DNA from 3 places in the Halomonas sp. 3F2F genome. Region 1 is predicted to be linked to each of the others. Evidence: predicted binding sites of a transcription regulator. Region 1 holds the regulator's gene; each other region holds the start of a gene.
What was found. Region 1 encodes sigma-54, which starts transcription at its own class of promoters, with help from an activator protein. Its sites were predicted from a motif close to TGGCACNNNNNTTGCTNT; they were not measured.

Region 1 (2,271 bases):
GTGAGGGCTACGGGCGTGAGGAATGGCAACGCCGTTGCCTATTCCAGTGCTACCCAAACGCTCACGACCAATCAGGCGGCTGAAGACTTCTTGGCTATCTAGGCTTGGCGTGTTTTGCGCAATAAAGGTGCTGAAAAATTCCAGCACCCTTTTTTTGCTGCCCCCGGGGACGTCATACAGCACGCGCTCCGGGGGAAGTATGGTTTCCAACGTCATTGAGTTAACGCACGCCAGCGCCTTGGGCGCGAGCTTGTGCTTTTTCCTTGTGTTTAACGAGTTGACGGTCAATTTTGTCCGCTAGTGCATCAATCGCAGCATACATATCATTGTCTAATGCTTCTGCGTGTAGATCGGCACCTGCAGCATGCAGGGTGCAGGCAGCTTGCTGACGCTCCTTTTCAACAGATAAGGTCACTTGTACGGTGGTGATATTGTCATAATGGCGCTCAACGCGTTCCAGCTTCTCATTTACATAGTCACGCAAGGCGTCAGTCAGATCTACGTGATGACCAGTGATATTTACTTGCATTGACGTGCTCCTTATCCATCGGACTGTTCTTCGATTGTAACCCTTTTTGCGCTATTGCAAAGCCCCTAGACAGACTTTGTCTCGTTAGCACTGTTTTATTAGCGTAAACGGCGGCGCTCGCTTGAAGAGGGAATACCCATTGATTCACGATATTTGGCCACCGTTCGCCTTGCTACATTAATGCCACCCTCTTCCAATAGCGCCACGAGGCGGCTGTCTGAGAGCGGTTTGCCGGGCGGTTCATCTTGCACCAGTTTTTTGATTCGAGCCCGGATGGCGGTGCTGGAGTGACTGTCGCCGCCGTCCTGGCCACTTACTTGGCTGGAAAAGAAGTATTTGAGTTCGAACACACCGCGCGGGGTATGGATATATTTCTGGGTGGTGACCCTGGAAATAGTAGATTCATGCATTTCAACGGCGTCTGCGATATCGGCTAAGATCAGCGGTTTCATGGCTTCTTCACCGTGTTCCAGAAAGCCTATCTGGCGAGCTATGATTTCTCGGCCCACCCGCAGTAGCGTATCATTTCGACTTGAAAGGCTCTTGATGAGCCAGCGCGCTTCCTGGAGATGCTCTTTTAAAAATTGGTTATCTTGGCTCTTGTCAGCCCGTTTGATGAGGCTTGCGTAGTCAGGTTGAATGCGCAAGCGCGGCAGTGCCTCTGGGTTTAGCTCCAGGTGCCATCCTTCGTGGTCATGGCGGACGACTAAATCTGGCGTTACGTAGCTGTCATCTGTGTCGCCAAAGGCGCTCCCGGGGCGAGGGTCCAGGCTGCGGATCAAGCGGATTACGTCATCAAGCTGCTCATCATCTAGACTTAACCGCCGCTTTAGCAAACGCACATCATCTTTACCGAGCGCTTCAAGAAATTGACGCACTAAGCGCTTGGCAGGCATCAGCAGCGGTGTATCTTCGGGTAGTGAGGCGAGCTGCAGCATTAAGCACTCCCGCAGGTCGCGAGCAAATACACCGGTGGGCTCAAACTGTTGAAGGCGCAGCAAGGTTGTTTCAACTTCACGCTGGCTAAGGCCTTCATGCCCTTGGGCTTTAAGTCCTTCGCGAATGTCATTGAGAGGTTGAGTTAGGTAGCCGTTGGCATCCAGTGCATCGATGAGGCTTTCAGCAATGGCATGGTCGCGTGGTGAAAAATCTGTCATGGCGAGTTGCCAAAGTAAGTGGCCATGCAAACTTTGACCAGCGGCTTGACGCTCAAAGTCAGGCCCCTCGCTGCTGGCACCATGGCTACCTAGGTCTTGATAAGTGTCTGACCAGTCACTGTCAGTTGAGAGTTCGTTAGGAATGCTTTCGGACCATTCAACTTCCTGGGGTTCACTAACGGCCTGTTCGCCGAACTCATCTTCCTGCTCAAGCATTGGATTGGCATCAAGTGCTTGCTGAATTTCTTGACGGAGGTCCAGCGTTGATAGCTGTAACAGGGCGATGGCCTGCTGCAGCTGAGGTGTCATGGTCAGCTGTGTACCGATACGCAATTGAAGAGAAGCTTTCATGACCATCTGAGAACCACTCGTTAATCAGAAAGCTCCACCCTAGTGCGAGTTATGGCTTGGTGCAAGTGCAATAACTATGCCACCACTACTATTTTTTTTGCAGGTGGCTGTTTACAGGCGGAAATCAGCCCCCAAATAAACGTCTCTTACCCGCTGGTTGTTGAGAATTTCCTGAGGGGGGCCACTGGCGATGATATGACCGTCACCTACAATGTAGGCAATATCGCAAATATC
Region 2 (2,271 bases), on a different contig from region 1:
ATCCAGCGTGTACGTGTCTAGCTGGGGATAAAGTAAACACCATAGTTTGGCTGTTAGCGCCCGTTGCTGCATTGCAATCAGCAACCAATCAGCTTGGCTGAGATATGCGGCTTGATTGATCCTTGCGCCCAGTGGCTGGGAAGGGGTAACAAGAAAGTGCGCGCGGTAGCGTTGCTCAATGTCCGGCACGCGCGGATCGGCGGTGGCGCTGGTCACGATAATGGGAAGTGTGTGGTCTGCAAAGCCTGTTTGGCGAATAGCGCGCAGGTGACGTGGTAAAAGGGCACCTGTGACTGACGCATCAACAATAAAGCAGACCGTGCCCATGTGAGTGGCTTCCTGTGTTGTGAAACCTGTTTGTTATTAAATCTATCTGTTTGTAATCAATTGTAGGTGTGAGTTTCTTTTGGTATCAAGCTAAAGTTCACAGTGATGAGGAAAATAATAGATGCTTGATATGCACCATGTTGGTGCTTGCGGGTCTCTGGTTGGTCTTTATTGGTGCGTTTTTCTGAGCTAGGTGGCTTTTTAGGGCTAAGTTCGTTCTTTCGCAGAGCATTATGCTACATGAAGAAGCGCAGTATTTTATTTTTTATCTTTTATAAAACAAATGCTTGTTGTTTTTTTATGCCATATTGGTGCAGAGTTGGCATGTTCCGTGCTTGGTATTAGGCAGCGGCTAGCGGGTCGTAGGCAGATGCCTCTCGGCGTGCTACAACGATAGCCGGTTTGTTTAATAACTCTTTTATCGGTAGCTTACTGTCACAAGCTTAAGCCACGTTCATACCGGAGGACACTATGTCAGCCAAGACTCTCGCGCTAATCGAAGAACATGATGTTAAATGGGTAGATCTGCGTTTCACCGACACGCGCGGTAAAGAGCAGCACGTCACCGTACCGGCACGGGACGTGGACGAAGAGTTTTTTGAAAATGGTCAGATGTTCGATGGTTCCTCTATCGAGGGCTGGAAAGGCATCAACGAATCCGACATGATTCTTCGTCCTGAAGATGGCACTGGTTTCCTCGACCCCTTCACCGAAGACGCTACCCTGATCCTGCGTTGCGATATCATCGAGCCTGCCACTATGCAGGGCTATGACCGTGACCCGCGTTCTATTGCCAAGCGCGCAGAAGCTTACCTGCAGTCCACCGGCCTGGGCGACACCGCCTTCTTTGGCCCTGAGCCTGAGTTCTTCATTTTCGACGAAGTCCATTGGAAATCTGACATTCAGGGTTCCATGTACAAAATCACCTCTGATGAAGGTGCTTGGGCGACCAGTAATCAGGTAGAAGGTGGCAACTTGGGGCACCGCCCGCGCGTTAAAGGCGGCTACTTCCCGGTTCCCCCGGTTGATAGTTTCCATGACATGCGTGGTGCAATGTGTAACACCCTGGAAGCGATTGGCCAGACCGTTGAGGTTCACCACCACGAGGTTGCTAACGCGGGTCAGAACGAAATCGGCGTTAAATTCAACACGCTGGTGAAGAAAGCTGACGAAGTTCAGGAAATGAAATACGTGATCCACAACGTGGCTCACGCTTACGGCAAAACTGCTACGTTCATGCCGAAGCCGCTGGTAGGCGACAACGGGTCTGGTATGCACGTACACCAGTCGTTCTGGAAAGATGGCCAGAACCAGTTCGCGGGTGACGAGTACGCTGGGCTTTCCGAAATGGCGCTTTACTACATTGGCGGTGTGATCAAACACGCTCGTGCTCTGAACGCCTTCACGAACGCGTCTACTAACTCGTACAAGCGTTTGGTGCCAGGCTTTGAAGCGCCGGTTATGTTGGCTTATAGCGCTCGTAACCGTTCTGCCTCTATCCGTATTCCGTATACCGCCAGCCCGAAAGGTAAGCGTGTTGAAACACGTTTCCCTGACCCGACTGCTAACCCCTACCTGGCGTTCGCGGCGCTGCTGATGGCGGGTATCGACGGTATTAAGAATAAGATTCATCCTGGCGATGCCATGGATAAGAACTTGTACGACCTGCCGCCAGAAGAAGGTAAGTCAGTACCGACCGTTGCCAACAGCCTGGACCAAGCGTTGGAAGCACTCGATGCAGACCGCGCGTTCTTGACCGAAGGTGGCGTGTTTACTGATGATATGATCGATGCATACATCGACCTCAAGATGGAAGAAGTGGAGCGCATTCGCATGACCACTCACCCGATTGAGTTCGATATGTACTACAGCTGTTAAGAGCGATTGCTAAGCACAGCAGCTAGTATCACTCCCTCGGGTGTGACTGGCCTAAAACCCCGCTTC
Region 3 (2,271 bases), on a different contig from region 1:
ATCATGGCTCGCGGTGAAGTTTAAATAGGTGCAGTGTCTGGGCAGTATCGGCAGGCTGGCAAGCCATGTTTGAAGGGTAGTGGCTTCACCGCGGGTGAGTGTGTGCAATAACAAAGGGGGCAGGGCGAATTGATAGACCATGTGGGCTTCGTCTGGCGCCCCGTTGGCTAACCGTTCTAAGCCAAAGTAACTGATGTTTTCTGCGTGAGGGACATTGGTCTCGGTAATTATCAGCGTGCCCGGCGCTATTTCATCCACAATGGCGCGCAGTAAACGGACCACCGTATGGGTTTCGGGAAGATGGATGCATGGCGTGCCCAGACGCTTCCATAAAAATGCCACTGCATCCAGGCGAATGATACGCACGCCCTGTTGAAGGTAAAACAGCAAGATGCCAACAAACTCAAGCAATACGTCAGGGTTTTCAAAGTTTAAATCGATCTGATCTTCTGAGAAGGTTGCCCATACATGGCGCGTACCCCGACGCGTGGAAATGGGCACTAGCAATGGACTGCTACGTGGTCGAACCACGTCAGAAACATCGGTTTCTGGGTCTACTTCTATAAAGTAATCACGACCTGGCAAGCTTCCGGTTAAATAATCCACAAACCACAGAGACTCGCGAGACACGTGGTTTAGCACTAAATCGCCCATCACGTCATAGTGGCTTGCCAGCTCACGGATATGCTGCCAATCGCCTAGCTCTGGATTAACCTCACGGTAATGAATGACTGAAAAGCCATCATCGCTACTCCAGGGAAAAAAAGGCAGCACATGCACGCCGCTAATACGCTCCCCCAAATAGCGCTGAAGGAACTCATTAAGCACGGCAAGAGGCGGTGTTTCCTCTGCCACAATGGAATCACCGTAGCTAATGACCCATTGATCTTTTTCGCTCCATTTTGGTGCATTATCGCCTTCAGCCGCGGTATTTTCTGTTATGGCTGGCGCCTGTGATGCACTGCGAAAGTGTTCAATGTGTTGTCCAAGACGGCGTTGTACCTCGCTGGCGCGGGGGCCGTAGAGGTGCGCAAGGAAATGGTGGACTGTCTGCTCAAATGGGGTCATAGGGGTGTCCTCTTAAACAACCTACGACAAACGCTGCAGCTTGTGTGCCAAATCGTTACAATGCTAGGTTAACGCCGCGTTTAAAGAAGCGACTATTTTTGCTTGCAAGCGCCCTTAAACTGCATGTCGTTGTAGCGCGTGGCTACTCCGCTGCTAATAATAGTTTGCAATATTGCTTATATGTGCCGTTATCCGCACAAGCTGACACGCTGCACGTACTGACAACAGGTTGACTGCCATGCATTGCCCTTTTTGTGGTGCTAATGATACTCGAGTGACCGACTCGCGGCTGGTAGCCGACGGTGACCAGGTGCGCCGTCGTCGCCAATGCGCTAGCTGCCAAGAGCGCTTCACCACGTATGAAACCGCAGAACTGATTATGCCGAGGGTCGTAAAATCCGACGGCTCACGCGAAACCTTTAACGAGAGCAAGCTGCGGGCAGGCATGTTGCGAGCGCTGGAGAAGCGTCCGGTAAGTGCTGAGGCAATAGAAGCCGCTGTTGAGCGTATTCGCCAATCGCTCCGTGCCCGCGGAGACCGCGAAGTTAATGCACGGGATATCGGTGAGGCCGTCATGAAGGCATTAAGCAACCTGGATCAGGTGGCGTATATCCGCTTTGCATCGGTATATCGTAAGTTTCAGGATCTAGACGAATTTCGCGCCGAGATAGACCGTCTTTCTCAAGATCCAGGCGATCACCCTGCATCAGCCCACAGCGACCCAGATCGCGGAGAGGTTTGATGAACGAGTTGACGGAGAGAGGCTTTACCAGCGCTGATCATCAATTTATGGCGCGTGCTCTGCAATTGGCGGCGAAAGGGCTGTATACAACAGACCCCAACCCCCGGGTAGGCTGTGTTATTGTCCGCTACGATCAACACGCTGAAGGGCAGGTGGTTGGCGAGGGCTTTCACCTCCGTGCTGGCGAACCGCATGCAGAAATTCACGCGCTTAACGCCGCTGGTGCAAAGGCAGAAGGCGCAACGGCTTATGTCACGCTGGAACCTTGTTCCCATACAGGTCGCACTGGCCCTTGTGCCGTTGCGTTAGCGGATGCCAAGGTTGCCCGCGTGGTCGTCGCAATGGTTGACCCTAACCCTTGCGTGAGTGGACGCGGTATCAGGCGGCTTCGGGAATCAGGAATTCAGGTAGATGTTGGGCTGTTGGAACAGGATGCCCGTGCGTTAAATCCTGGCTTTATT

Region 2: the regulator sigma-54 is predicted to act here: its motif matches at 648-665, upstream of glnA (glutamate--ammonia ligase).
Region 3: the regulator sigma-54 is predicted to act here: its motif matches at 1,101-1,118, upstream of INT21_RS17805 (sugar phosphorylase).

Annotation. Positions count from the first base shown of each region.
Region 1 covers NZ_JABUZE010000130.1:86,481-88,751, reverse strand. Annotated here, with positions in the region: gene INT21_RS12935 (PTS sugar transporter subunit IIA) at 1-216, opposite strand, end outside; gene hpf (ribosome hibernation-promoting factor, HPF/YfiA family) at 221-529, opposite strand; gene INT21_RS12925 (RNA polymerase factor sigma-54) at 628-2,043, opposite strand; gene lptB (LPS export ABC transporter ATP-binding protein) at 2,149-2,271, opposite strand, start outside.
Region 2 covers NZ_JABUZE010000182.1:91,252-93,522, forward strand. Annotated here, with positions in the region: gene INT21_RS18765 (hypothetical protein) at 1-327, opposite strand, end outside; gene glnA (glutamate--ammonia ligase) at 799-2,205, shown strand.
Region 3 covers NZ_JABUZE010000175.1:89,926-92,196, forward strand. Annotated here, with positions in the region: gene INT21_RS17805 (sugar phosphorylase) at 1-1,068, opposite strand, end outside; gene nrdR (transcriptional regulator NrdR) at 1,307-1,810, shown strand; gene ribD (bifunctional diaminohydroxyphosphoribosylaminopyrimidine deaminase/5-amino-6-(5-phosphoribosylamino)uracil reductase RibD) at 1,810-2,271, shown strand, end outside.